One region of the Streptomyces sp. VTCC 41912 genome, then DNA from elsewhere that is predicted to be linked to it. Evidence: riboswitches for the same ligand, from Rfam matches in the RefSeq annotation. Region 1 holds a riboswitch; the other holds the start of a gene.
The links. Region 1 has a riboswitch for glycine ahead of gcvT (glycine cleavage system aminomethyltransferase GcvT). Riboswitches for the same ligand answer to the same signal wherever they lie in the genome.

Region 1 (14,253 bases):
GCGCCATCGCCATCCCCGCAGCGCTCCTGATGGGCGCCTCGCGGGTCTGGGTCGGCGCCCACTACCCGCACGACGTCCTGGTCGGCCTGATCGTCGGCACCCTGGTCGCCGCGGTCCTGATGCCGTTCGCCCGGCGCGCCGCCCCCCTGGTCGACCGGGTCCGGGAGACCCCGTTGCGCCCGTTGGTCGCCGCCCGGTGACGCCCCCGGGGGCGCCGCCTGAGCCGGCCGACGGCGCGCGCCGCGGCCCGCGCCTGGGCGCGCCCCCGTTCCGCCTGCTGCGCGCCGCGGCCCTCGGCGCCGCCCTCTTCGCCGCCGTCGCCGTCGTCATGGCCGTCCGCGACGGCGCCCCGCTCGCCCCCGAACGGGCCGCCCTGCACTGGGCCACCGCCCACCGCGGCGAACCGCTGCGCTCCCTGGCCACCGCCCTGACCTCCACCGGCACCGGCGTCGTGCCGTACCTGATGGCGCTCCTCGCCGGGCTGCTGGCCGGCCGCCGGGCCGGTGGCCGGATCCGCGCGGCGCTGGCCGCGGTGCTCGTCCTCGCCGTCTGCCAGGCACTCCGCTACGGCCTCATGGAGCTCTTCGCCCGGCCCCGCCCGCCGGTCGCCGACTGGGCCGCCCGGGCCACCGGCCACTCCTTCCCCTCCGGCCACGCCACCACCTCCGCGCTGGCCGCCGGCCTCCTGGCCTGGGGCGTGCTGCACCACACCCGCCCCGGCGCCGGCCGCGGGTGGTGCGCACTGCTCGCCCTCTGGGCCGTCGGCGTCGGTCTCACCCGCGTCTACCTCGGCGTCCACTGGGCCGGCGACGTACTGGCCGGCTGGCTGCTGGCCGCCACCCTGCTCGCCCTCGCCCTGCTCCTGGACCCCCTGGCCGTGCCGCCCACGGACCGCCCCGGAAGCTCCCCGCAGGGCTTGGACATGATTCGCTGACGAACGCCCCAGGTCTTCCCCAAGGCCGCATGGACCCCCGCCGCGGCGAGCACCACTGACGTGGGCACCGGTGACCGCGCCCGCCGTCACCGGTCCGCCTCCGCACCCGTAACCGCGCAGCACCAGGGGGACTGCCATGCACCAGTCGACGAGCGCCCCGCCCGCCGCCCGCCCGGCCACCCGGACCGCCGCCCACGACCGCTGCCCCGCCGCCGCGGCCGCCGACCCCACCCCGTGCGACGGCCCGCCCGACGCCGCCACCCTCGTCGACCGCGAAGGCCGGGAAGTGGCCGGCTGCATCCGACACTGCGCCCGCCTCCTGCCCGGCCTCGACGGCGCCCGCGTCCACCCCTTCGTCCCCACCGCCCGGGCCCTGGACATCTACTTCCGGGCCAGCGAACTCCCGCCGTTCGCCTGGGAGATCGGGCGGTAGCGGGTTTCCCCCACCCACACCGACGCCCCGGCCCCGCGCGACAGGAGTCACGCGGGGCCGGGGCGTCGTGGAGCGGGCCTCAGCACTCGATGATGTTCACCGCGAGGCCGCCGCGGGCGGTCTCCTTGTACTTGACGGACATGTCGGCGCCGGTCTCCTTCATGGTCTTGATGACCTTGTCGAGGGAGACGTGGTGGCGGCCGTCGCCGCGCAGCGACATCCGGGCGGCGGTGACGGCCTTCACGGCGGCCATGCCGTTGCGCTCGATGCACGGGATCTGGACGAGGCCGCCGACCGGGTCGCAGGTCAGGCCGAGGTTGTGCTCCATCCCGATCTCGGCGGCGTTCTCGACCTGTTCGGGGCTGCCGCCGAGCACCTCGGCCAGGCCGCCGGCGGCCATCGAGCAGGCGGAGCCGACCTCGCCCTGGCAGCCGACCTCGGCGCCGGAGATCGAGGCGTTCTCCTTGAAGAGCATGCCGATGGCGCCGGCCGCGAGGAGGAAGCGGACCACCCCGTCCTCGTCGGCGCCGGGGACGAAGTTGACGTAGTAGTGGAGCACGGCGGGGATGATGCCGGCCGCGCCGTTGGTCGGGGCGGTCACCACCCGGCCGCCGGCGGCGTTCTCCTCGTTGACGGCCATGGCGTAGAGGGTGACCCACTCCATGGCGCGGGCCGCCGCGTCGCCCTCGGAGCGCAGGGCGCGGGCGGCGTTGGCGGCGCGGCGGCGGACCTTCAGGCCGCCGGGGAGGATGCCCTCGCGGGACATGCCGCGGGTGGTGCAGGACTCCATGACCCGCCAGATCTCCAGCAGGCCGGCGCGGATCTCCTCCTCGGTGCGCCAGGCCTTCTCGTTCTCCAGCATCAGGGCGGAGATGGACAGGCCGGTCTCGCGGGAGAGCCGCAGCAGTTCGTCGCCGGTGCGGAAGGGGTGCGTCAGGACGGTGTCGTCGAGCTTGATCCGGTCCTCGCCGACCGCGTCCTCGTCGACGACGAAGCCGCCGCCGACCGAGTAGTACGTCTTCTCCAGCAGGGGCGCGCCGGCCTCGTCGTAGGCGAAGAGCGTCATGCCGTTGGCGTGGTACGGCAGCGAGCGGCGGCGGTGCAGGATCAGCTGCGTGGGCTCGTCGAAGTCGATCTCGTGCGCGGTGCCTATCTCGGCGCCGAGCAGGCGCAGCCGGCCGCTGGTGCGGATGCGCGCCACTTCGTCGTCGGCGGATTCGACGTCGACGGTGCGGGGGGAGTGGCCCTCCAGGCCGAGCAGCACGGCCTTGGGGGTGCCGTGGCCGTGGCCGGTGGCGCCCAGCGAGCCGAACAGCTCGGCGCGCACCGAGACCGTCTGGGCGAGCAGACCGTCCTTCTTGAGCCGCCGGGCGAACATCCGGGCGGCACGCATGGGGCCGACCGTGTGCGAGCTGGAGGGGCCGATGCCGATGGAGAAGAGGTCGAAGACGGAGATGGCCACGGGGGCTGACTCCCTTGTCTGCTCGTGGTGGACGGTGGAGCACATCGGGGCAGGATGGGGTGTTTCCGGCCCGACTGTCGAGCGTAACCCGCTCGCGGGGGATTGCCGCCGGCCGGGGAGCGGCGGGCGGGCGAAGGAGAGGTGAAGCCGGACGGCGCGGCGCCGGTGGGCGGGGAGGGGCGTCCGGGAAGGGATGGGCGGGGCGGGCCGGGGGAGGCCCGGCCGTGGGCCCGGTGTGCGGCGGCGGGCCGGAGGACCGGCCCGCCGCCTGGTCACCGGGGGCCGTGGCGCCCCGGTGACCGGCCCGTCACAGCGACGGGTACAGCGGGAACTTCTCGGCCAGGGCCGTGACCCGGGCCTTGAGGGCCTCGCGGTCGTAGGTGGGCTTGAGCGCCTCGGCGATGATGTCGGCGACCTCGCGGAAGTCCTCGGCCTGGAAGCCGCGGGTGGCCAGGGCCGGGGTGCCGATCCGCAGGCCGGAGGTGACCATCGGCGGCCGCGGGTCGTTCGGGATGGCGTTGCGGTTGACGGTGATGCCGACCTCGTGGAGGCGGTCCTCGGCCTGCTGGCCGTCGAGCGCCGAGTCGCGCAGGTCGACCAGGACGAGGTGGACGTCGGTGCCGCCGGAGAGCACCGAGACGCCGTGCTCCTTGACGTCGTCCTGGACCAGGCGCTCGGCCAGGATCCGGGCGCCCTCAAGGGTGCGCTGCTGGCGCTCCTTGAACTCCTCCGACGCGGCGACCTTGAAGGACACCGCCTTGGCCGCGATCACGTGCTCCAGCGGGCCGCCCTGCTGACCGGGGAAGACCGCGGAGTTGATCTTCTTGGCCAGCTCGGCGGTGGACAGGATCACGCCGCCGCGGGGGCCGCCCAGCGTCTTGTGCGTGGTGGTGGTCACCACGTGGGCGTGCGGCACCGGGGAGGGGTGCAGCCCGGCGGCGACCAGGCCGGCGAAGTGGGCCATGTCGACCATGAGGTACGCGCCGACCTCGTCCGCGATCCGGCGGAAGGCGGCGAAGTCGAGCTGGCGCGGGTAGGCGGACCAGCCGGCGACGATCAGCTTGGGCCGGTGCTCCTTGGCGAGGCGCTCGACCTCCTCCATGTCGACCAGGTTGGTCTTCTCGTCGACGTGGTAGGGCACCACGTTGTACAGCTTGCCGGAGAAGTTGATCTTCATGCCGTGGGTCAGGTGCCCGCCGTGGGCGAGGTTCAGACCCAGGATGGTGTCGCCCGGCTTGATCAGCGCGAACATCGCGGCGGCGTTGGCCTGCGCACCGGAGTGCGGCTGGACGTTGGCCGCCTCGGCGCCGAAGAGCGCCTTGATCCGGTCGATGGCGATCTGCTCGACGACGTCGACGTGCTCGCAGCCGCCGTAGTAGCGGCGGCCCGGGTAGCCCTCGGCGTACTTGTTGGTCAGGACCGAGCCCTGGGCCTCCATGACGGCGACCGGAGCGAAGTTCTCCGACGCGATCATCTCGAGGGTGGACTGCTGACGGTGCAGCTCGGCGTCGACGGCGGCGGCGACGTCGGGGTCGAGCTCATGGAGGGAGCTGTTCAGAAGCGACATGGGACTTCCTGGAGAGAGGGGGGCGGGCGGGGCGCCGCGGCCCCGCCGGTGCGGTGGCGGGGCGGCGGGCGCTCCCAGCGTGAGCTGGGGGAGTCAGCCGGCGGTGAAGGCGGTGTACGCGTCGGCCGTGAGCAGGTCCTCCGGCTCGCCGGTGATCTTCACCTTGAACAGCCAACCGCCCTCGAACGGGGCGGAGTTCACCAGCGAGGGGTCCGCGACGACGTCGTCGTTGACCTCGGTGATCTCACCGTTCACGGGCGAGTAGAGGTCGCTGACCGACTTGGTCGACTCCAGCTCACCGCAGGACTCGCCGGCGGTGACGGTGGCCCCGACCTCGGGGAGCTGCACGAAGACGACGTCGCCGAGGGCGTTGGCCGCGTGCTCGGTGATGCCGACCGTCGAGACGCCGCCCTCGGCGTCCGACAGCCACTCGTGCTCCTTGCTGTAGCGCAGCTGCTGGGGGTTGTCCATGGCTCGATTCTCCTGTACGCGCGGGTGTGATGGTGAATGGGGTCTTGCCCAGTGAGATGCGTGTGTCGGGCGCGACGGCGCAGGTCCACGGCGGGCGCCGCGGACCGGCCGGCGCCGACGGCTACTTCTGCCGCTTGTAGAAGGGCAGCGCGACGACCTCGTACGGTTCGTGCGTGCCGCGGATGTCCACCCGGACGCCCGCCGTGCCCGGCGCGGCGTGCTCGGCGTCGACGTAGGCGATGGCGATCGGCTTGCCCAGCGTCGGGGACGGCGCCCCGGAGGTGACCTCGCCGATCACTGTGCCGTCGGCCGCCACGACCGGGTAGCCGGCGCGCGGCACCCGGCGCCCCTCGGCGACCAGGCCGACCAGCTTGCGCGGCGGGGCCTGCTCGGCGCGCTCGGCGGCCGTCGCCAGCGCCGCGCGGCCGACGAAGTCGCCCTCCTTCTCGAACTTCACGACCCGGCCCAGGCCCGCGTCGAACGGGGTGAGCGCGGTCGTCAGCTCGTGCCCGTACAGCGGCATCCCCGCCTCCAGGCGCAGGGTGTCGCGGCAGGACAGGCCGCACGGGACCAGGCCGACGTCCCGGCCGGCCTCGGTCAGCGCCTCCCACACGGCGACCGCGTCCGCCGGGCGGACGAACAGCTCGAAGCCGTCCTCACCGGTGTAGCCGGTCCGGGCGATCAGCGCCTCGACGCCGGCGACCGTCCCGGGCAGTCCCGCGTAGTACTTCAGCCCGTCCAGGTCGGCGTCGGTGAGCTTCTTGAGGATGCCGGGGGACTCCGGGCCCTGCACCGCGATCAGCGCGTAGGCGTCCCGGTCGTCGCGGACCGCGGCGTCGAAGCCGGCCTGCCGCGCGGCCAGCGCGTCCAGCACCACCTGGGCGTTGGAGGCGTTGGCGACGACCATGAACTCCCGCTCGGCGAGGCGGTAGACGATCAGGTCGTCGAGGATGCCGCCGTCGGGGGCGCAGATCATGGTGTAGCGGGCCCGACCGACCTTCAGGGCGCCGATGTTGCCGACCAGCGCGTGGTCGAGCAGTGCACCGGCCTGGGGACCGGTGACGGTGATCTCGCCCATGTGGGAGAGGTCGAAGAGGCCGGCGCGGGTGCGCACCGCGACGTGCTCCTCGCGTTCGCTGCTGTAGCGCAGCGGCATGTCCCAGCCGGCGAAGTCGGTCATGGTCGCGCCGAGCGCGCGGTGCGTGGCATCCAGCGCGGTGCGGCGGGGGGCATCAGTCATCGTTCTGGGCTCCCAGGCATGGGTGACAAGACGGTCTCCCCATCTGTCATCGGAACCTGAGAGGTTCACCGGGAGTCCGCGCACGGACCCGGTTTGCACCTTGGGTGGAGCCGCCCCCTACAGCCGGGCCGCGACTCGCTTTTCAGATCTGCCTCGCCCGCGCGGTATAGGGGCCTGAGAGATTCAAGGGAGGACTTGCTCCTTCGGCGCCCCGCCGTGGCGGCCGGGGACTCTCCCGCGCGGATTCAAGCGGCCGGTATGCAATTGGCTGGCTGTGCACGAGTGACCAGTGGTGGGCCCGTGGCGGCCACATCATTGCACGGGATCGCCGGATACAGGAGTCCCGGCCGTCGCTCCGCGGCCGGTCACCCGCGCCCCGCGCGGCCCGCGGCCCCCGTCGCCGAGCCGCCCGACGGCGCCCCCGGACCGTCAATTCCGGTGCTGCGCTTGGCAATCGCCTTGCTGTTCATTACCTTTTCTTGACACTCTGCGGAAAGGTCGGGCCTCGATATCCGGCCTGATCCGACGGGGAGGGGCGATCACGGTGCACAGCGAAGCGGCGTACGCGACGACGGCGGGGGCCGCCCCGCCGGAGCCCGCCCCGGTACCGGCGCCGATCGCGCCCCGGGCGCCGCGCCGCCCCGCCGGCCGGCCGGCCGGCGGGCCGCGGATCACCGACCTGCGCGGCTCCGGCCGCACACCGCGCACCGCGCTCCGCTTCCCGCCCGGCGACCTGATCGTGGTCTCCGGCCTGCCGGGCAGCGGCAAGAGCACCCTGATGGCGCGGGTGGTGCCGTGCCGCGACGGCCGCGGCGCCCGCGTGCACCGGGTGGACTCCCAGGATGCCCGGGAGCGCTGGCAGCGCGGCCGGCTGCGCCGCCTGCCCTACGCCCTGTACCGCCCGCTGGTCCGGGTGGCGCACTATCTGGCGCTGCGCCGCGCGGTGCGCTCCGGCGCAAGCGTCGTGGTGCACGACTGCGGGACGCTGGCGTGGGTGCGGCACTGGCTCTCCCGAGCGGCGCTGCGCGATGGCCGACGGGTGCACCTGGTGCTGCTCGACGTGCCGCCCGAGGCGGCGCTGATCGGCCAACGGGCGCGCGGCCGGCGGGTCTCGCGGTACGCCTTCGCCCGGCACCGCAGGGCGGTGCGCCGGCTGGTCGTCCGGGCCGAGGCGGCCCGGCTCCCGTCGGGGTTCGGCTCCGCGGTGCTGCTGGACCGGCCCGCCGCCGGGGCGTTGGAGCGGGTCACCTTCGGCTGAGCCGGTGGTGGACCGCCCGCGTCCGGTTCGGCTCCGGTGCACATCGGGGCCGCCGCCGGCTTCGGCGCGCGGCGCTTTCCCGGTTAGGGTCTGATCCACCGGGCGGGTCCGCGGGTCCGCCCCCAGGGTCAGGGGCCGGGGAGCGCGGCCAGTAATGGGTGGGTGAGATGAACTATCCGGACAATTACCCGCAGCACGGTGGTCCGGTGCCGGGGTGCGTCCCGGACACGGGGATACCGCAGTTGGCCTGGCCGGCCAACGAGCTGGAGCAGGTGCTGGCCGCGTCGGTCGGACACCCCGAGGCCGGGGGACGGATCGTCGAGGTGCTGGGCCGCAGCCAGGTGTGGGTGCCGCTGCCCGAGGGCGGCGGCCCGGACAGCGCGGGTCCCGGGGCGGGCGGCCTCGACCTGCCGACCGTCGAGATCGGCGGCGCCGCGTACGTCCCGGTCTTCAGCTCCGAGCAGGAGTTCCTGAAGGTCGTCGGCGCGCACCTGTCGTACACCGTCGCACCGGCCCGGGAGTTCGCCCGCGGGCTGCCGCCGCTGCTGGGCGTCGCGGTCAATCCGGGCGGCACGGTGGGCGTTCCGCTGCCGCCGCCCGCAGTGGCCGAATTGTGTCGGTCCGGGCGGTCGGATCTGGACGGCCCGCCGGCCGGCGGCGCCCGGGTGCGGCTCTTCGAGCCGGACTGGCAGGACGAGCCGGTGGACTTCCTCGCCGCCGCCGGCCTGGCGTTCTCGGCCGCCGGGTGCGTGCTGACCGCCCGGCGCGCGCTGGCCAGCGTCGAGGGCGACACGCCGGCGCTCTTCGTCGGGGTGCAGCTCGACGTCGCCCCCGAGCGGCTGCACGACGGCAGCGCCCGCGACGAGGCCCTGCACGCGTTGGGGCAGGCGCTGGGTCAGGTGCCGGTCGCCTGGCCGGTCCAACTGGTGCTGCTCGACATCGCCCAGGGCGATCCGGTCGCCGACTGGATGCTGGAGCGCGTGCGGCCCTTCTACACCCGGGACCACTCGTAAGCTGGGGGAACGACGGGCGGGCGCAGGCCCTGCCGGCAGAAGGGACGGACCACGTGAGCGCGGGTGCGCATCAGGGAGCGGCGGCGGCCGACCAGGTCGAGCAGATGCTGCGGCAGGTCTCGCCCGGGCGCTACGACGCCTACGAGGCGTTGCTGGGGGCCCTCGCGCACGGGCAGGTCTGGATGCTCCTGTGGCACGGCCGGGCCGGGCAACCCGATGCGCAGTACGGCAACATGGAGGTCGACGGGCTGGGCTACGCGCCCTGCGTGACCTCCGCGGCCGAGCTCGCCGCCTCCGGCTGGACCCGCGACCACGAACTCGTCAGCGGCCCCGAGATCGCCGCCTCGCTCTTCCCTGACCGCTGGGGCCTGTGGCTGAATCCGCACGCTCCCGGTGGCGGGGTCGGCGTCCCCTGGCTCGACCTGCGCCGGATCGCCGCCGGCCTCGACCGCCTGCCGGCCGGCCCGCTGCGGATCTCCGAACCGGTCATCGACATCCCGCAGTTCTACGCCCTGCTCGCGCAGAACGCCCATCGGACGCCCCCGGTGCGTTCGTTGCGCCGGGCATGGGTGCAACCCGCCCTCGGTGCCCCTTATCTGGCGATCGGCCTGGATCTGTACGACACCGGGCAGCCGTCGGTGGACGCCGCACGGATGATGATCCAGCAGTCGATGGGCGCGGTGCCGGACGGACTGCCGGTCTCCACGGTCGCCATGAACGACGAGTACGACCCGGTGGGCATGTGGATGCGGGCCTGCGCCCGCCCGTTCTTCGACCGCGACGGCTACGCCCAGCCGCCCGCGCCCGGACCCACCTACGGGTACGGCTACCCCCGCCCCTACTGACGCCGGCGGGCGCCCGGATCGCCCCGTCCGCCGTCGGCCTTGCGCCGAATTCCCCTCATCTGCACGCCGGTTGACGCCCCTCCCGAGCGCCCGGCGCACCGCTCAGTCCGCCCTGCTGTTCGTATAACGGAAAGCCGCGGACCACATCACAGTTGCGCATCCATTCACCGTCAGGGCTGGTGAGTGATCGCGACTCGGATGAAGACTCCCGGCATCGAGGACCTCGGTCCTTTGTACGAGCGTCGTCCCCGCCGTTGTCCTGCGCACCTTTGATCCGTCCGCAGTGCCAACTCCCGCGAGACCCGGAGGAGATGGCGGCAGGGGAACACCAGCGAGGTTACAGACCAGGCCGCTACCGCGGCGGGCACAGGCCGGCCACCGTCGGCCGGGAGGGGTTCTGAAGCACCGTGACCGCACCGATTGAGACCACCGGGGCGGCTGCTGAGGCGCAGCCGGAAGCGGTGCTGGAGGGCGTGGAGAGCAAGCGCATCGAGGGGCGCTCGCTGGGCCAGATCGCGTGGCTGCGCTTCCGCCGCGACAAGGTCGCGATGGCGGGTGCCATCGTTGTCATCCTGCTCATCCTGACCGCCGCGCTGTCCCGTCCGTTGCAGCACCTGTTCGGCCTGGACCCGAACCAGCCGCACCAAGACCTGATCGACCCCAACACCACCCTGCCCAAGGGCGATTTCGGCGGGATGAGCGCCGACCACCTCCTGGGCGTGGACCCCAAGTTCGGCCGCGACCTGCTCTCCCGGATCCTCGAAGGCTCCTGGGTGTCGCTGCTCGTGGCGTTCGGCGCGACGCTGCTGTCGGTGGCCATCGGCACCGTCCTCGGCGTGGTCGCCGGCTTCTACCGCGGGCGGGTGGACGCCTTCATCAGCCGGATGATGGACGTCTTCCTGGCGTTCCCGCTGCTGCTGTTCGCCATTGCGATCTCCGCGTCGTTGCAGGGCGGTGCGTTCGGACTGGACGGCCTGCCGCTGCACATCTCGGTCCTGATCTTCGTGATCGGCTTCTTCAACTGGCCCTACATGGGCCGGATCGTGCGGGCCCAGACCCTGTCACTGAGGGAGCGGGAGTTCGTCTCCGCCGCCCGCGGGTTGGGCGCCCGCGGGCCGTTCATCCTCTTCCGGGAACTCCTGCCCAACCTCGTGGGACCCATCATCGTCTACTCGACGCTGCTGATCCCCTCCAACATCCTCTTCGAGGCGGCGCTGAGCTTCCTGGGCGTCGGCATCCAGCCGCCCCAGTCGTCCTGGGGCGGCACGCTCACCCAGGCGGTCAAGTACTACGAGGTCGATCCCCAATACATGATCGTCCCCGGCCTCGCGATCTTCGTCACCGTGCTCGCGTTCAACCTGCTCGGTGACGGTCTGAGGGACGCGCTGGACCCGCGCAGCCGGTGAGCGGCTGCTTGTCCGGACACCTCACCTTCTAGCCGTTTCGATCTGACGTTTCACGACGAACGAAGGGGTCACCGAGCATCATGCGAAGGTCACTTCCGGTCGCGACTGTCGCGGCCATCACCAGTGCGGGCCTTTTGCTGGCCGGCTGCAGCGGAAAGGGTTCCTCCGACAGCTCGGCCGGGGCCAACGCCGCCACCAAGGGCGTCGTCAACGCCTCGGACGAGAAGGGGGGCACCCTCACCTACGCGATGAGCGACGCCCCGGAGTCCTTCGACCCGGGCAACACCTACTACGCCTTCGTCTACAACTTCAGCCGCCTCTACGCGCGTCCGCTCACCACCTTCAAGCCCGGTGCCGGCACCAAGGGCGAGGAACTGGTCCCGGACCTCGCCGAGTCGATGGGCAAGGCCAGCGACGGCGGCAAGACCTGGACGTACAAGCTGCGCAAGGGCGTGAAGTTCGAGGACGGGAAGCCCGTCACCTCCCAGGACGTCAAGTACGCGGTGGAGCGAAGCAACTTCGCCCGCGACACCCTCTCCCTGGGCCCGAACTACTTCCAGCAGTTCCTCCAGGACAACGACGGCGGCTACAAGGGCCCCTACAAGGACAAGGGCAAGGAAGGGCTCAAGTCCATAGAGACGCCCGACGCCCAGACGATCGTCTTCCACCTGAACAAGCCGTTCGCCGAGTTCGACTACCTGGTCAGCGCGCCGCAGACGGCACCGGTGCCGCAGGCCCAGGACAAGGGCGCGGACTACACCAAGCACGTGATGTCCACCGGCTCGTACAAGTTCGAGAGCTACCAGGAGGGCAAGAAGCTCACCCTGGTCCGCAACCCGCAGTGGTCGGCCGCGACCGACCCGCTGCGCAAGCAGCTCCCGGACAAGATCGTCCTCAACCTGAAGGTCGCCCAGTCGACCATCGACAAGGACCTGCAGTCCGGCAACACCATGGTCGACATGGCCGGCCGCGGCGTCGACGGTCAGACCCAGGCCCAGCTGCTGACCGACCCGACGCAGAAGTCCCACACCGACAACGCGCTCGGCCAGCGCCTGGTCTACACGGCGATCAACACCAAGGTGGCGCCGTTCGACAACGTCGAGTGCCGCAAGGCCGTCGAGTACGCCATCGACAAGAAGTCCGTGCAGACCGCGCTCGGCGGCCCGATCCGCGGTGACATCGCCTCCACGGTCCTGCCGACGGACATCGCCGGCTACCAGAAGTTCGACCTGTACCCGCAGAAGTACGACGGCGACAACCTGGACCTGACCGAGGCCAAGGCGCACTGGAAGAAGTGCGGCGCCGGCAACGTCAACACCACGATCCTGGCCCGCAACGACCGGCAGGACGAGATCGACGCGGCCACCTCGGTGATCGGCTCGCTGAAGAAGATCGGTATCAACGCCAAGATCCAGTCGTACCCGACCAGCAAGTACTTCTCGGACTACGCCGGCGTGCCGGAGTTCGACAAGTCCAACAACGTCGGTCTGATGATGATGCAGTGGGGCGCCGACTTCCCGACCGGCTACGGCTACCTCCAGCAGATCCTGAACGGCAAGGCGATCAGCCAGTCCGGCAACTCCAACCTGTCCCAGCTGGACGACCCGGAGATCAACAAGCTGCTCGACGGCGCCATCGCCAACACCGACCAGGCCGCCCGCGAGAAGGCGTACGGGGACATCGACCGCAAGGCGATGGAGCAGGCGGCGATCGTCCCGCTGACCTACTTCAAGGTCCTGATGTACCGCTCGCCCAAGGCCACCAACCTGGTGTCCACCTCGGCCTTCAGCGGTGAGTACGACTACCTCAACATCGGCGTCAAGAAGTAGCAGCCCTGGAAGGCAGGTGAAGGCATTGGTGTCCGCGGGCCGGTCGCTCCCGGCCCGCGGCACCGGCGCCGCATCCCCGTGTTCTCGTACATCATCCGCAGGTTGATCAGCGCAGTGATCCTGCTGCTGATCGTCAGCGCGGTCACTTTCGGCATCTTCTTCCTGCTGCCGAAACTGGCCGGGCAGAGCACCGACCAGCTTGCCCAGCAGTACATCGGCAAGGCACCCACGCCGGCGGACATCGCCGCGGTCAAGAAGAACCTCGGCCTGGACAAGCCCGTGTACGAGCAGTACTGGGACTTCCTCAAGGGCATCTTCGCCGGCGTCGACTACAAGTTCGGGCCCGAGGCGGCCCGGTGCCACGTGCCGTGCTTCGGGTACTCCTTCAAGACCCACCTGGAGGTCTGGCCGGAGATCCAGTCCCGGCTCCCGGTCACCCTGTCGCTGGCCGCCGGCGCCGCGGTGCTGTGGGTCCTCTCCGGCGTCGCCACCGGCGTGCTCTCCGCGCTCCGCCCCGGTTCGATCTTCGACCGGATGGCGATGGGCGTGGCCCTGGCCGGCGTCTCCCTCCCCATGTTCTTCACCGGCGCGCTGGCCCTGGCCCTGTTCACCTACCAGTGGCCGATCTTCGAACGCAGCGATTACGTCCCGCTGTTGGACGATCCGTTCGGCTGGGCCCGGACGCTGGTCCTGCCCTGGGTCACCCTGGCCTTCCTCTACTCCGCGCTCTACGCCCGGCTCACCCGGGCCGGCATGCTGGAGACGCTGAGCGAGGACTACATCCGCACGGCCCGCGCCAAGGGCCTGCGGGAGCGCCGGGTGGTCATCCGGCACGGTCTGCGGGCCGCGCTCACGCCGATCATCACCGTCTTCGGCATGGACCTGGGCCTGCTGCTCGGCGGCGCGCTCATCACCGAACAGGTCTTCTCGCTCAAGGGAGTCGGCGCCTTCGCGGTGGACTCCATCAACGCCAACGACCTGCCGAACATCCTCGGCGTCACCCTGCTCGCCGCGTTCTTCATCGTCATATGCAACCTGGTGGTGGACGTTCTGTACGCCGCCGTCGACCCGCGGGTGAGGCTCTCGTGACCGACTCTTCCGAGGACAAGACCACGGCGGCCGGGCAGCCCGCCGCCGAGGGGACGACGCCGGCCGAGGCGTCCGGAGCGGCCACCTCCAAGGCGGCAGCGCCCGAGGCCGAGGCGACCCCGGCCGAGGCCGCCCCCAAGCCCGTCGCCGAGCCCGTCGCCGCGTCCGGGGGCACCCCGTCCGCCTTCCTCGAAGTGCGCGACCTGAAGGTGCACTTCCCCACCGACGACGGGCTGGTGAAGTCCGTCGACGGGCTGACCTTCCGGTTGGAGAAGGGCAAGACGCTCGGCATCGTCGGCGAGTCCGGCTCCGGCAAGTCGGTGACCTCGCTGGCGATCATGGGCCTGCACCGGGCCTCCCGCCAGCAGCGCAGCAAGGTCCGGATGTCGGGCGAGATCTGGCTCGACGGCAAGGAACTCGTCTCGGCGGAGCCCGACGAGGTGCGCCGGCTGCGCGGCCGGCAGATGGCCATGATCTTCCAGGACCCGCTCTCCGCGCTGCACCCCTTCTACACGGTCGGCAGCCAGATCGTGGAGGCGTACCGGGTCCACCACGACGTCGACAAGAAGACCGCGCGCAAGCGGGCCGTCGAGATGCTCGACCGGGTCGGCATCCCGCAGCCCGACAAGCGGGTGGACGACCACCCGCACCAGTTCTCCGGCGGTATGCGCCAGCGCGCCATGATCGCGATGGCGCTGGTCAACAA
Region 2 (14,253 bases), on a different contig from region 1:
CGACGAGTTCCCCGAGGTCACCATCTCCAAGATCCGGTTCCTGGAGGCCGAGGGGCTGGTCGAGCCGCAGCGCACGCCTTCCGGGTACCGCAAGTTCACCGCGGCCGACGTCGAACGGTTGGCCAGCGTGCTGCGGATGCAGCGGGACCACTACCTCCCCCTGAAGGTCATCAGGGAGCACCTCGACGCCCTGGAGCGGGGCGAGCAGGTGCAACTACCCGCTCCGGCGACGCCGCCCAGGGATCTGGTCGAGGGTGTCTCGGACCCGGACGAGGAGCGTCCGACGGCGGCCCGGATCGGCCGATCGGAACTGCTGGCCGCCACCGAGGTGGACGAGACCACGCTCGCCGGCTGGGAGTCGTACGGACTCATCGTCGCCCACGAGGACGGCGGATACGACATCGAAGCGGTCGCCGTCGCCAAACTCGTTGCGGACCTGGGGCGCTTCGGGCTCGAGCCGCGGCATCTGCGTGCCGTGAAGGCGGCCGCCGAGCGCGAGGCGGGTCTCGTCGAGCAGGTCGTTGCACCCCTTCGGCGGCACCGCAATCCACAGACCCGGGCCCACGCCGAGGCCACCGCAAGGGAGCTGGCCACGCTGTCGGTGCGGTTGCACGCGGCGCTGCTGCAGAGCGCGCTGCGCATCCGTCTGCCGTGAGCAAACGAGTGCCCGACTACCCAAACCGGCCGGGCACGGCCTAGGGTTGCTGTGTGAACGAGCTCGACGTCGTGGGTGTCCGGGTGGAGATGCCTTCCAGCCAACCGATCGTGCTGTTGCGGGAGGTGGGAGGCGACCGTTACCTGCCCATTTGGATCGGGCCGGGAGAGGCCACCGCCATCGCGTTCGCCCAGCAGGGCATGGTCCCCGCCCGGCCGCTGACGCATGACCTCTTCAAGGACGTGCTGGAAGCCGTGGGGCAGGAACTCACGCAGGTCCGGATCACGGACCTGCGCGAAGGCGTCTTCTACGCCGAACTGGTCTTCGCCAGTGGCGTCGAGGTCAGTGCCCGCCCGTCGGACGCGATAGCGCTGGCGCTGCGCACCGGAACCCCGATCTTCGGTACCGACGGTGTGTTGGACGACGCGGGGATCGCCATCCCGGACGAGCAGGAGGACGAGGTGGAGAAGTTCCGCGAGTTCCTCGACCAGATCTCGCCCGAGGACTTCGGCACCAACCAGTGATCAGCCAGGTGACCCACCGGTTTCCGGCCAAGCTGTAATCCTTTCCCCGTGACAAGTCACGAGAAACCACTCGTAGGGTGATTATCACTCGGCGTGGCGAGCGCGGCGATCGTTGACGCACCCCGAGTGACTGCATACCGTCGATATGGCAGGTCCCGTCCGGGACGTGGAGGACGGAGGGCGGCGTGGCAATCACCGGCGACGGTACGGCGGCGGAAGGGGCATTGCCGCTCCACACGGGCGCGGCGGCGAACCGCAGTCCGGTACAGGCCGCTGCGATGTCGGGGGACCGCGAGGCGGAGCACGTCGGCTACCGCGGACCGACCGCCTGCGCGGCGGCGGGCATCACCTACCGACAGCTGGACTACTGGGCGCGGACGGGGCTGGTGGAGCCCAGCATCCGGCCGGCCTACGGGTCCGGGACCCAGCGGCTCTACAGCTTCCGGGACGTCGTCGTCCTGAAGATCGTCAAGCGGCTGCTGGACACCGGGGTGTCGTTGCAGAACATCCGCACCGCCGTCCAGCACCTGCGGGCTCGGGGGCTGGACGACCTGACGCGGATGACGCTGATGAGCGACGGCGCGACGGTCTACGAGTGCACCTCGCCCGACCAGGTCGTGGATCTGCTCCAGGGCGGCCAGGGCGTCTTCGGGATCGCCGTCGGGGTGGTCTGGCGGGACGTGGAGGGCGCGCTGTCACAGCTCCACGGGGAGCGGGTGGACACCGGTGAGACGTTGATCGGGAAGAACCCGCAGGACGAGTTGGCGCGGCGGCGCAACCGGGCCGGCTGACGTCGGACCGGTGGTCCGCGGCCCGGGGTCGGGCCGATTGTCAGTGGTGTGCGGCAGCATCAGTGGTGTGAGACGTGCGCCGACGATCCTGCATCTGGACATGGATGCGTTCTACGCGGCCGCCGAGCAGGCGGCCAAGCCGAGCCTGCGGGGCAAGCCCGTGGTCGTCGGCGGGATCGGGCCGCGCGGTGTGGTGGCCACCGCTTCGTACGAGGCGAGGGTCTTCGGGGTGCGTTCGGCGATGCCGACGGCGCAGGCGCGCCGGTTGTGCCCCAACGCGGCCTATCTCAATCCCCGGTTCACGCTGTACCGCCAGGTGAGTGAATCGGTCATGGAGCTGCTGCGGGCCCTGTCGCCGCTCGTGGAGCCGTTGAGCCTGGACGAGGCGTTCGTGGACCTGGAGGCCGGCGGCGTGCCGGCGGAGACCGCCGCGGTGCGGGCCGTGGGGGAGCGGCTGCGGCGGGACATCCTGGAGGTCACCGGGCTGACCGGCTCGGTGGGGCTGGCCGGAGCCAAGATGCTCGCCAAGATCGCGTCCGAGGCGGCGAAGCCGGACGGGCTGGTGGTGATCGAGCCGGGCACCGAGCGGGAGCTGCTGGGGCCGATGCCGGTGCGGACGCTGCCCGGGGTGGGGCCGGCGACGGCGGAGACGCTGCGCCGGGCCGGGATCCACACGGTGGCCGAGACCGCGGAGGCCGGTGAGGCGGAGCTGGTGCGGCTGCTCGGCAAGGCGCACGGCAGCGGGCTGTACGCGATGGCGCTGGGCCGGGACGACCGGCCGGTGGTGGCCGAGCGGGACGCGAAGTCGGTGTCGGTGGAGGACACCTTCGAGGTCGACCTGACCGACCGGACGCGGGTGCGGACCGAGGTGCTGCGGCTGGCCGACCGGTGCGTGGCGCGGTTGCGGGCCGCTGGGCGGTCCGGGCGCACGGTGGTGATCAAGGTGCGGAACTACGACTTCTCGACGCTGACCCGGTCCGAGACGCTGCGCGGTCCGACGGACGACCCGGCGGTCGTCCGGGAGGCCGCCGTGCGGCTGCTGGAGACGGTCGACACCACGGGCGGCGTGCGGCTGCTGGGGGTGGGGGTGAGCGGACTGGCCGACTTCACGCAGGAGGACCTGTTCGCCCAGATCGCCACGGAGCGGGAGGCCGAGGAGCAGGCGGCGGTGGCGGTGGCGGGCGCGGGGCCGGACGTGGAGGCGGCGGGGGAGCCGGAGCCCGAACCTGAGCCGCCGCGGCGCTGGCACCCGGGGTTGGACGTGGTCCACGAGGAGTTCGGCGCCGGCTGGGTGCAGGGCAGTGGTGTGGGGAGGGTGACCGTGCGGTTCGAGACGCCGTGGTCCGCACCGGGGCGGGTGCGGACCTTCGTCGTCGACGATCCGGCGCTGCGGCCGGGGGAGCCGCTGCCGCTGCGGGGCGGACCGGATCAGTCGTCCGCGCCGGCGATCCGCCCGAAGTCGGTGTCGGGGGCCGACGGGGCGGGGTCCGCGTCGGGTGAGGAGATATCCAGGCGGTAGTGGTGGTAGAGCTGGAGTTCCTGCTCGGGGGAGAGGTGGCGGCCGACGCCGAAGTCCGGGGCATCCTTGATCAGCTTGCGGTCGTAAGGGATGTGCAGGCTGTCGCCGACCATCTTGCTCGGTTCCAAGGGGACGAAGGCATCCCGGCTGAACAGGCCGGTGCGGACGGCCGCCCACTCCGGTTCGCCCGTCGCGTCGTCGAGGTAGACCTCGTCGACGGTCCCTATTTTCGCGCCGTTCCGGTCGAACGCTTTGCGGCCGATGAGGCTCCGGGGATCGATATCGGTTTGCACGGTCCCTCCAATTGGTCGCAACTGCCTTGTGACAACTACGAAACGGCACATTTCATGCCTCGGCCACTCGAAGGATCGTTCCAGCAGTGCGCTGGTAGGCTGGCGAATGGCCGTCGACCCCATGCGGGAGAGTCCTTTGTCGTTCGCGACCAGGGCGCCGAAGGAGCAAATCCTCCCCGGAATCTCTCAGGCACACGTACCGCATGGACGAGGTCACTCTGGAAAGCAGGGCGGGCCACGGACAGCACCATGCCGGAACCCCTCCTCACCGACGGTGAAAGCCGGACCGCAGCCCGCGGGCCGGTGAAGCTCTCAGGTTGAGATGACAGAGGGGGAGGCCGTCCGGGCACCAGCGCCGTGGTGCCCCTCGTAGGTCGTGCTGACCAGGAGGCCCCCGCAGATGACCACCAACCGCATCTCCCTGACCGAACTGGAGCGCGACACTCCGTTCGAGCGCCGGCACATCGGGCCCGACGACGAGGCGCAGGCCAAGATGCTCGCGCAGGTCGGCTTCGGTTCGCTGGACGAGCTGACCGCCACCGCCGTCCCCGAGGTGATCAAGAGCACCGAGGCGCTCGGCCTGCCGCAGGCCCGCACCGAGGCCGAGGTCCTGGCGGAACTGCGCGCGCTCGCCGACCGCAACCAGGTCCTGTCGTCCATGATCGGACTCGGCTACTACGGCACCTTCACCCCGCCGGTGATCCTGCGCAACGTCATGGAGAACCCGGCCTGGTACACGGCCTACACGCCGTACCAGCCGGAGATCTCGCAGGGCCGCCTGGAGGCCCTGCTGAACTTCCAGACCGTGGTCGCCGACCTGACCGGACTGCCCACCTCCGGTGCGTCCCTCCTGGACGAGGGCACGGCCGCCGCCGAGGCGATGGCGCTGTCCCGCCGGGTCGGCAAGGTCAAGCAGGGCGTCTTCCTGGTCGACGCGGACTGTCTGCCGCAGACCGTCGCCGTGATCCAGACCCGCGCCGAACCGACCGGTGTGGAGGTCGTGGTCGCCGACCTCGCCGCCGGCATCCCGGACGAGATCGCCGAGCGCGGCGTCTTCGGCGTGCTCCTCCAGTACCCGGGCGCGTCCGGCGCGGTGCGCGACCACCGGGCGCTCATCGAGCGGGCGCACGAGCTGGGGGCGATCGTCACCGTCGCCGCCGACCTGCTGGCGCTGACGCTGCTCACCCCGCCCGGCGAGCTCGGCGCGGACATCGCGGTGGGCACCAGCCAGCGCTTCGGCGTCCCGATGGGCTTCGGCGGCCCGCACGCCGGCTTCATGGCCGTCCGCGAGCTGTACGCCCGCAGCCTGCCCGGTCGCCTGGTGGGCGTCTCCGTCGACGCCGACGGCAACCGCGCCTACCGCCTGGCGCTGCAGACCCGCGAGCAGCACATCCGCCGGGAGAAGGCCACCAGCAACATCTGCACCGCGCAGGTGCTGCTCGCCGTCATGGCCGGGATGTACGCCGTCTACCACGGCCCCGAGGGGCTGCGCACCATCGCCCGGCGCACCCACCGGTACGCCGCGGTCCTGGCCGCGGGGCTGAAGGCCGGTGGCGTCGAGCTCCTCCACGACGCGTACTTCGACACCCTGACCGCCCGGGTGCCGGGCCGGGCCGCCGAGGTCGTCGCCGCGGCCCGCGAGGCCGGCATCAACCTCCGCCAGGTCGACGCGGACCTCGTCGGCATCGCCTGTGACGAGACCACCGGGCGCGCCCAGCTGGCCGGTGTCTGGGGCGCGTTCGGGGTCCGGGGCGACGTCGAGGCGCTGGACGCGGCCGTCGACGACGCCCTGCCGCAGTCGCTGCTGCGCGCCGACGACTACCTCGGCCACCCGGTCTTCCACCAGCACCGCTCCGAGACCGCGATGCTGCGCTACCTGCGCACCCTCGCCGACAAGGACTACGCGCTGGACCGCGGGATGATTCCGCTCGGCTCCTGCACGATGAAGCTGAACGCCACCACCGAGATGGAGCCGGTCACCTGGCCCGAGTTCGGCCAGCTGCACCCCTTCGCGCCGGCCGAGCAGGCCGCGGGCTACCGCACGCTCATCAGTGAGCTGGAGGAGCGGCTCGCCGCGGTCACCGGCTACGACAAGGTGTCCCTCCAGCCCAACGCCGGTTCCCAGGGCGAGCTGGCGGGTCTGCTGGCCGTTCGTGCGTACCACCGGGCCAACGGGGACGCGCAGCGCACGGTCTGCCTGATCCCGTCCTCGGCGCACGGCACCAACGCCGCGAGCGCCGTGATGGCCGGCATGAAGGTCGTCGTCGTCAAGACCGGTGCGGACGGCGAGGTCGACACCGACGACCTGCACGCCAAGATCGAGAAGCACCGGGACGAACTGGCCGTCCTGATGGTCACCTACCCGTCCACGCACGGCGTGTTCGAGGAGCACATCACCCAGATCTGCGCGGCGGTGCACGAGGCCGGCGGTCAGGTCTACGTCGACGGCGCCAACCTCAACGCCCTGGTGGGCCTCGCCGAGCCGGGGAAGTTCGGCGGCGACGTCTCGCACCTGAACCTGCACAAGACGTTCTGCATCCCGCACGGTGGCGGTGGCCCCGGCGTCGGCCCGGTCGCCGTCCGCGCCCACCTGGCGCCCTACCTGCCCAACCACCCGCTGCAGCCGACCGCGGGCCCGGAGACCGGCGTCGGACCGATCTCCGCCGCCCCCTGGGGCTCGGCCGGCATCCTGCCGATCTCGTGGGCCTACGTCCGCCTGATGGGCGGCGAGGGCCTCAAGCGCGCCACCCAGGTCGCGGTGCTCAGCGCCAACTACGTGGCCAAGCGGCTGGAGCCGCACTACCCGGTGCTCTACACCGGCCCCGGCGGCCTGGTGGCCCACGAGTGCATCATCGACGTCCGGCCGCTGACCAAGGCGACCGGCGTGAGCATCGACGACGTCGCCAAGCGGCTCATCGACTACGGCTTCCACGCGCCGACGATGTCCTTCCCCGTGGCCGGCACGCTGATGATCGAGCCGACCGAGAGCGAGGACCTCGCCGAGCTGGACCGGTTCTGCGACGCGATGATCGCCATCCGCGCCGAGATCGACAAGGTCGGTTCGGGCGAGTGGGACAAGGACGACAACCCGCTGCGCAACGCCCCGCACACCGCGGCCGCGCTCGGTGGCGCGTGGTCCCACCCGTACGAGCGTGCGGAGGCCGTCTTCCCGGCCGGGGTCGTCGCCGCGGAGAAGTACTGGCCGCCGGTGCGTCGGATCGACGGCGCCTTCGGTGACCGCAACCTGGTCTGCTCGTGCCCGCCGCTGGACGAGTACGACGTCTGAGCACACCGGCCACCGGTGAGCGGTGGCAACATCAAGGGCCCTCGGCGGATGCGCCGGGGGCCCTGGTGTACGTGCCGGGTGGCTGCCGGATCAGGCGGCGGCGGTGACCCGGGTCGGAGCGATGACCTGCCCGTCCGGCAGCAGCTCACCGGTGTCCTCGAAGAGCAGGACGCCGTTGCACAGCAGGCTCCAGCCCTGCTCCGGGTGGTGCGCCACCAGGTGCGCGGCCTCCCGGTCGGTGGATTCGGCTGACGGGCATGGCGGTTGATGCTGGCACATGGAAGTCGTCTTTCGCTGCGGAGTGGTGAACGTCGTGCGGCTCGATGAGGTGGTCATGGCCGCTCCCCCGTTTCTGTCGGTCCCAGTCTTGCCCCACGGATGGGATTCCGCAGGGATTTCGCAGCAGCGGTACACACTCGATAGTGACGCGTCACCCGTGCGGGCGGTTGCTCCCAAGTGAGCCCGTGACCCCGGGGGTTGACGCGCCACCGGCGCACGGAGGCGGACGACGTGGCGCGCCCCGCGGCCGAGGAGGCCACGGGGCGCATCGGTGCAGCGCGGGCGCGCGGGCGGTGGCCCGCCCCTCAGGCGGGTTCCCGCAGCAGCGGCGCCGGGCCCAGGCGGAGGGTGAGGCGGGGCAGCAGGTCGGCGATCCGCTGCGGGAGGTGGGAGGCGATCCCGGGCGGGGCGGGGGCCAACGGCACCAGCAGGTCACCGGTGGCCGGGACCCCGTCGGCGCCGTCCGCGGCCAGGTCGTGGTGGAGCCACAGCGTCAGCATGTACAGCTCCGGCACGGACAGCAGGCGCGGCTGGTACGGCGCGGTGAGCGATTCGGCCTGCTGCAGGGCCCGTTCCGTGGCGGCCACGTAGGGGCCGTCGCAGAAGTGCGAGAACGTCCAGCCGTCGGCGGTCAGCCGGGCCTCCGCGGCGGCCACGGCCCGCTCTCCGCCGCGGACCAGGAAGCGCCAGCCGGCGAGGCGGGTGCGCGGCGGACCGGCCTGGCTGACGTCGTCCCAGACGTGCACCGGCAGCGGGTGATCGGGACTCAGCGGCCCCTGGTGGGTGCGGAGCGCGGCCGCCGGTGACTCGCGGACCGCGGTGGGCGAGCCGAGGGCGGTGAGGACGCTGCGCAGGGCGGGCGCAGGGGCGGGAGGAACGTGCAGCGGCATGGCGGGTCGCCTCTCACTTCGGAGACACGGTGGAGCGTGGCAGTGCGGACGGCGCTGTCTGCGGGCGGGTCAGAGCCTGGCTGACCGAAGCCGCGGACCGGCGGGCCGGCCGCGGTGCCGGAACACCGTGGGGAGCACCGCAATGCCGGGCGCCAAATCTCTGCCTCGTCTGCGAAGTTTATACGACATATGTTCTGGAAGTGTTTCGGCTACTCGCCTTGCGGATTTCCGGCAAGGCGGAATCCGGACCGGTGTCCCGGGTGATTTCCGCCGCTTTGTGCGGGAACCAAGAGGGGCCACCTCGTAATTCTTCGACGGAGTGGTAGGCCGGAACCCGTCGGTGTTTTTTACGAGCGAATTGCGCACGGCGCTGGCCATCGAGATATGCCGATGGAAAATGCCCCGTGCCGCTCTCCACGAGAGTAACGGTACCGGCATGCCCCTGAGGCGTTATCGATCAGATTGCCGGGGCATCATCGACCGTAGCCCGTGCCCGGGGTGCCGGGGCGGCGCCGCACAGCCCGTGGTCGCGAGCCGTTCACTCTAGGAGGGACCCGCCGATGGGGGAGAAGGTCGCCGCGGACGGGATCGAGTTGGCGGACCGGGAGCATTACCGAAGAAAGCTGCACGACTGTCTGGAGGGATTGCAGCGACTCCTGGCGGAGAAGCGCTTCGACCGACCCAAGAATCTCATGGGTCTGGAGATCGAACTCAATCTCGCGGGTGCCGACGGGCTTCCCCGCATGCTGAACTCGCAGGTCCTGGAAAGGATCGCCAGCGGTGATTTCCAGACCGAGCTGGCCCAGTGCAATCTCGAGGTCAACATCACCCCGCACCGGCTGTCCGGCCGTGTTCTGGACCAGCTCGCCGAAGAACTCCGCACCGGACTCGGCTATGCGGAGCGAAAAGCCCGCGAAGTCGCCGCCCGCATCGTCATGATCGGCATCCTGCCGACCCTGCACGCCGACGACCTCACCGTCGCCAGTCTCTCCGCCAACGACCGCTACGTCCTGCTCAACGACCAGATGCGGGCGGCCCGCGGGGAGGACTTCGCGATCGACATCCAGGGTGTCGAGCGCCTGGTCACCCGCTCTCCCTCGATCGCCCCCGAAGCCGCCTGCACCTCGGTCCAACTGCACCTCCAGGTGACGCCCGGTCGGTTCGCCGCGGTGTGGAACGCCGCCCAGGCGATCGCCGCCGTCCAGATAGCCGTCGGCGCCAACTCGCCGTTCCTCTTCGGGCGGGAGCTGTGGCGCGAGTCCAGGCCGCCGGTCTTCCAGCAGGCCACCGACACCCGCGCACCCGAGCTCCAGGCCCAGGGGGTGCGCCCGCGGACGTGGTTCGGCGAGCGGTGGGTGGACTCCGCCTACGACCTGTTCGAGGAGAACCTGCGGTTCTTCCCGCCGCTGCTCCTGCTCTGCGGGCCGCAGGAACCGCTGCGTGTCCTCGACGAGGGCGGGGTGCCCGACCTCGCCGAACTGGTGTTGCACAACGGCACGATCTACCGCTGGAACCGTCCCGTCTACGCGGTCGTCGACGGCGTCCCGCACCTGCGCGTCGAGAACCGGGTGCTGCCGGCCGGCCCCACCGTCGCCGACGTCATGGCCAACACCGCCTTCTACTACGGCCTGGTGCGCGCCCTGGCCGAGCAGCCGCGGCCCGTGTGGACCCGGCTCCCCTTCAGCGCCGCGGCCGCCAACTTCGACACCGCCTGCCGCCACGGCATCGACGCCACGCTGCGCTGGCCCCGGTCCGGTCGCGCCGGCGGCCTCGCCGAGGTCCCGGCCGTGCGCCTGGTCCAACAGGAACTGCTGCCGCTGGCGGCCGCCGGGCTGGACGCCTGGGGCGTCGAGCCCGCTGATCGAGACCACTACCTGGGCATCATCGAGGCCCGCTGTGCGCGGCGGACCAACGGGGCGTCCTGGCAGGCCGCGGCGTTCCGTCACGCGGTGCGGCAGGGACTGCCGCGGGAGGCCGCGCTGGCGGCGATGACCCGGCGCTACGGCGAGTTGATGCACACCGGGGAGCCGGTGCACACCTGGCCGGTGGCCTGGCCGGTCGGCGGGACCGTGGTGCCGGCGCAGCGGCGGACGGGCAGCGTGTCGTAGCCGCCGCGCGGCCGGTCGGGTGGCCCGTCAGCCGGTGCCGGATACCCGGTGGGCGTGCTGTGGTGGCGCGGTGTCTAACGGGGGCCGTTGCTGCCGGCCGCCATGATGGCCTTGAGGATCACCTCGTGGATCTGCGACGGGTCGCTGACCTGGTGCGCGGAGCCGCCGGTGGGGGCCACGACGCGGTTCAGCGCCGCCAGGTCGGCCTGCGGGCCGATCGCGACGGCGACCAGCGGCACCGGCCGCTTGGGGTCGGCGAGGCGCTTGAGGTCGGCGACCAGGGAGTCCAGGCCGATGCTGCCGATGTCGTCGTTGGCCCCGTCGGTGACGAGCACCACCGTGTTGAACTTCCCGCTCGTGTAGGTCGTGCGCGCCCGCTGGTAGGCGGCCAGGGTGGTGTCGTACAGGCCGGTGGCGCTCCGCGGTACGGGGGCCAGCGAGTTGAAGGCGGTGGCGAGTTCGTCGCGGTGGGTCCCGCCGTGCGCGCCGCGGTCCCCGAGCCGTTCGGTCGGTGACAGCTCGACGTAGTCCCGGTCGCCGTCCAGGTGGGTGGCGAACTTCCACAGTCCGATCTCGTCCTCGGGTGTGAACGTGGACAGCGCCTGGAGCAGGGAGCTCTTCGCCAGGTCCATGCGGGAGTGGCCGCCCTGTCCGGGGACCGCCTCGGCCATCGAGGGCGAGGCGTCCACCACGGTGGTGATCCGGGCGCTCTGCACGGTGATGGTCCACATGCCCAGCAGCGCCTGGAGGTCCTTGGCCGTCGGCAGGTCGGCGGGGGCGGCGGAGTACGGCTGGGGTGCGCGGCCGCCGGCCGTGCCGGTCAGCTTCGGGTCGGCGGTGCCGTTGTCCGGCCGGAAGCCGTGGTCGTGCAGGGTCCGCTGCCCCGGGGTGTCGTCCAGCAGGGTCATGAAGCGGTTGGCGGCGCGGCTCTGGTCGGCGGTCAGCGCGTCCTCGTCGACGAGGGTGTAGGGGTAGGTGAGGCGGGCGGTGCCGTCCGTCGGGTAGAAGAGGTCGAGCGGTGGGCCGCCGTCCGGGCTGGTGTTGTGCGCGTACGCGGCTTGTTCGGAGAGGAGCACCGCCTGGTTGCGGCGCGGATTGCCGAGTTCGGTGCCGGAGTCGTTGCGCGGGAGCGTGGCCAGCACCTGGTCGTCGCCGTCGGCGACCCGCTCGTAGAGGACCTTGGCCGCGGCGGCGGTGCGGGTGGCGGCGTCGTCGGCGCTGTCGGCCTCCTTGCGGTTGGCGGCGTTGATGCGGGCCAGCGCGAGCAGTCCGGTGGCGCTGCGGGCCGGGTCGGCGACGCCCAGGCGCAGGGTGCCGCCGCTGGTCGCGGTGCGGGTCAACGTCGTCCAGGAGTAGGTCTTGCCCGGCCAGCCGAGGGTCTTGGCGGCGCTGCGGATCGTGCCCAGGGCTATGGGGGAGGAGGCGAGGGTGCTGACGGACGTCAGTGCCGAGCCCCGTTCGTCGGTGACCCGGTCCACCCACAGGTCGGAGTCCGGCACCCACACCTGGAACTCCGCCTTGGCGGGGCGTCCGGCGAGCGAGTCGGCGACCTCGGACGAGGGCTGTGCGTTGATCTTGACGTCCAGGCACTTGCCGTCGGTGCGGATCGCGTCCTTGCGTGCCTGGTCCGCGACCGTCTCCAGGGCCGGGGCGATGTCGGGCGAGGCGACCACGGCCAGTTGCACGGCGTCGCCGCCGCACGACGCGCCGAAGGGGAGCAGTCCATTGCTCACCGCCACGACGGAGCCGGCGGCGGCCGCGACGACGACGGTGGTGGCGAGGGCGATCGTCCGGCGTCGGGCGCGCGGGCGGGGGGACCCCGTTCTCGGCGGTGCGGAGTCGTCGGGCAAGCTGTGACGTCCCATGCGGTAGCGCCTCTCCTGATGCTCGGAGTTCCGGAGCCCCGGACCTCCATCGGGATCGATGCGGACGGAAACACCCCGTGCGGAGGGCGCCCGTTCCCGGCCTGTCGCGAGCGATCTTCGTACCTGCTTTCGAGACCCTAGCGGTGCGACGGCGGTGAAGAGGCGGTATTGAGGAAGTGGAGGAACCTTTGCAGTCGGATACAAGTCCCGTGGCGGACGGGGACGTTCCGGGCGCGGGGAACGGCGCCGGACCGTTGCCGGCGGCGGTGGGGGAACCCGCCCGGAGGGTGCTGCGCAACGAGACGCTGATCGTCCTGGCGCTCTCCCTGGGCGCCAGCGCGGTCTCCGCGCTGATCAGCTTCGTCGGTTCGCTGACCCGACCCGGCGGCCTCAAGCACCAGGCGGCGACGCTCAACGCCTCGCACGCCCCCGGACGGCCCTGGCTGGACCTCGCCTGGCAGGTGTTCGGGATCGCGACCGCGCTGGTGCCGGTGGTGCTGGTGGCACACCTGTTGCTGCGTGAACGGGCCGGCGGGCTGCGCGCGATCGGCTTCGACCGGCGGCGGCCGGGCTTCGACCTGGGGGTGGGCACGGCCCTGGCGGCGCTCATCGGGGGCAGCGGCCTGCTGCTCTACCTGGGCGCGCGGGCGGCCGGCTTCAACCTGACGGTGGTGCCCGAGGCGCTGCCCGAAGTGTGGTGGAAGGTCCCGGTGCTGATCGCCTCCGCGGTGCAGAACGCCGTGCTGGAGGAGGTCATCGTCGTCGGCTACCTGCTGCGCAGACTGGGGCAGCTGGGGTGGGCCCCGTGGGCCGCGCTGGCGGCCAGCTCGGTGCTGCGCGGTTCGTACCACCTCTACCAGGGCGTCGGCGGGTTCTTCGGCAACATGGTGATGGGCGTGCTCTTCGCCCTGGTGTACCGGCGCTGGGGGCGGGTGGGCCCGCTGGTCGCCGCGCACGCCCTCATCGACGTCGTCGCGTTCCTGGGCTACGCGCTGCTCGCGGGGCGGGTGTCGTGGTTGCCCACCGGGTGAGGCGCGGCGGGCGGCGGGGGGGGGGGGGGGGGGGGGGGGGGGCCCCCCCCCCCCCCCCCCGCCCCGGCATCCAGGTCCGCGGGCGGACCTGGGCCCCGCGTCACCACGTTCCCTGGGGGACGGGCGAAGCCGGAAGGAGCGAAGCGGGAAGCGGAAACGCGCAGGCGGAAAGTCCGTTGCTCCGGTGCGACGCACCGGAGCAACGGACTTTCCGCGCGCTCAGTGGGACGGAACCCCGCCGGGCGCGCCGTGCTCAGCGGTCGAAGCGGGGCGTGATCTCCTTCCAACGCGCCCGCGAGCGGGGAAAACGCACCGAGGGGCCCCTGACTCGCCGGGTCGCGTCCGCCAGGGGAAACCCCGCGGATGCCGGCCGGGAACAACGGGAACTGCGGGAACTGCGGGAACCACGGGAACCACGGTGCCGGCACGTCACGGTCAACGACGGCGGCCCTTCCGGCAGCGCGCCGGAAGGGCCGTTTCTCCGTACGTTCCCACTGCCGTCCCTCAGCAGTCCGTCTGCGGTCCGTCCGCGGGTCTGTTCGCGGGGCCGTCCGCCGTCCGTTCGTGGTCGGTCCACGGGCCGGGCGTCCGGTCAGGCGACGAGCAGCTTCTCGCGCAGTCGCGCCAGGTCCTGCTGGTTCAGGCCCAGCCCCTGCCGAAGATAGGTGTCGAAGGTGCCGAACTCCGCCTTGACCTCGTCGAAGGCCGTGTTGAGGTACCGGATCCTGGCGTCCAGGATCGGCTTGAGACGGGCGGCCGTGGCAGGCGTCTCCTTGGCGAGGGACTCGGCGTTGTGCGCCGCCATGTAGTCGTTGGTGGCCAGGTAGTCCCGCACGACCGTGTCGCGGTCCACCCCCAGGGCCGTGAGGAGGGCGGCGCTGCCCCAGCCGGTGCGGTCCTTGCCGCCCGTGCAGTGAAAGGCCATCGGGACGGCCTCGGGGGTGTCGGCGAGCCGGAACAGCGTGCGGTAGGCGTCGAGCGCGGAGCCCTTGGAGACGTACGTCCGGTAGAC

Region 2: another riboswitch for glycine. It lies ahead of gcvP (aminomethyl-transferring glycine dehydrogenase); the one in region 1 lies ahead of gcvT (glycine cleavage system aminomethyltransferase GcvT).

The regions. Positions count from the first base shown of each region.
Region 1 covers NZ_JBJMAB010000006.1:56,266-70,518, forward strand. The annotation lists gene ACJ6WD_RS11595 (phosphatase PAP2 family protein) at 1-200, shown strand, start outside; gene ACJ6WD_RS11600 (phosphatase PAP2 family protein) at 197-934, shown strand; gene ACJ6WD_RS11605 (hypothetical protein) at 1,071-1,367, shown strand; gene ACJ6WD_RS11610 (L-serine ammonia-lyase) at 1,447-2,829, opposite strand; gene glyA (serine hydroxymethyltransferase) at 3,137-4,396, opposite strand; gene gcvH (glycine cleavage system protein GcvH) at 4,490-4,867, opposite strand; gene gcvT (glycine cleavage system aminomethyltransferase GcvT) at 4,989-6,107, opposite strand; glycine riboswitch at 6,260-6,355, opposite strand; gene ACJ6WD_RS11630 (AAA family ATPase) at 6,652-7,365, shown strand; gene ACJ6WD_RS11635 (enhanced serine sensitivity protein SseB) at 7,533-8,378, shown strand; gene ACJ6WD_RS11640 (enhanced serine sensitivity protein SseB C-terminal domain-containing protein) at 8,432-9,223, shown strand; gene ACJ6WD_RS11645 (ABC transporter permease) at 9,631-10,629, shown strand; gene ACJ6WD_RS11650 (ABC transporter substrate-binding protein) at 10,710-12,458, shown strand; gene ACJ6WD_RS11655 (ABC transporter permease) at 12,537-13,547, shown strand; gene ACJ6WD_RS11660 (ABC transporter ATP-binding protein) at 13,544-14,253, shown strand, end outside.
Region 2 covers NZ_JBJMAB010000013.1:146,621-160,873, reverse strand. The annotation lists gene ACJ6WD_RS20545 (MerR family transcriptional regulator) at 1-655, shown strand, start outside; gene ACJ6WD_RS20540 (bifunctional nuclease family protein) at 709-1,179, shown strand; gene ACJ6WD_RS20535 (MerR family transcriptional regulator) at 1,365-1,970, shown strand; gene ACJ6WD_RS20530 (DNA polymerase IV) at 2,038-3,489, shown strand; gene ACJ6WD_RS20525 (PRC-barrel domain-containing protein) at 3,399-3,794, opposite strand; glycine riboswitch at 3,897-3,994, shown strand; gene gcvP (aminomethyl-transferring glycine dehydrogenase) at 4,183-7,068, shown strand; gene ACJ6WD_RS20515 (DUF5999 family protein) at 7,159-7,347, opposite strand; gene ACJ6WD_RS20510 (hypothetical protein) at 7,653-8,237, opposite strand; gene ACJ6WD_RS20505 (glutamate-cysteine ligase family protein) at 8,798-10,345, shown strand; gene ACJ6WD_RS20500 (substrate-binding and VWA domain-containing protein) at 10,420-12,210, opposite strand; gene ACJ6WD_RS20495 (CPBP family intramembrane glutamic endopeptidase) at 12,465-13,241, shown strand; gene ACJ6WD_RS20490 (tyrosine-protein phosphatase) at 13,834-14,253, opposite strand, start outside.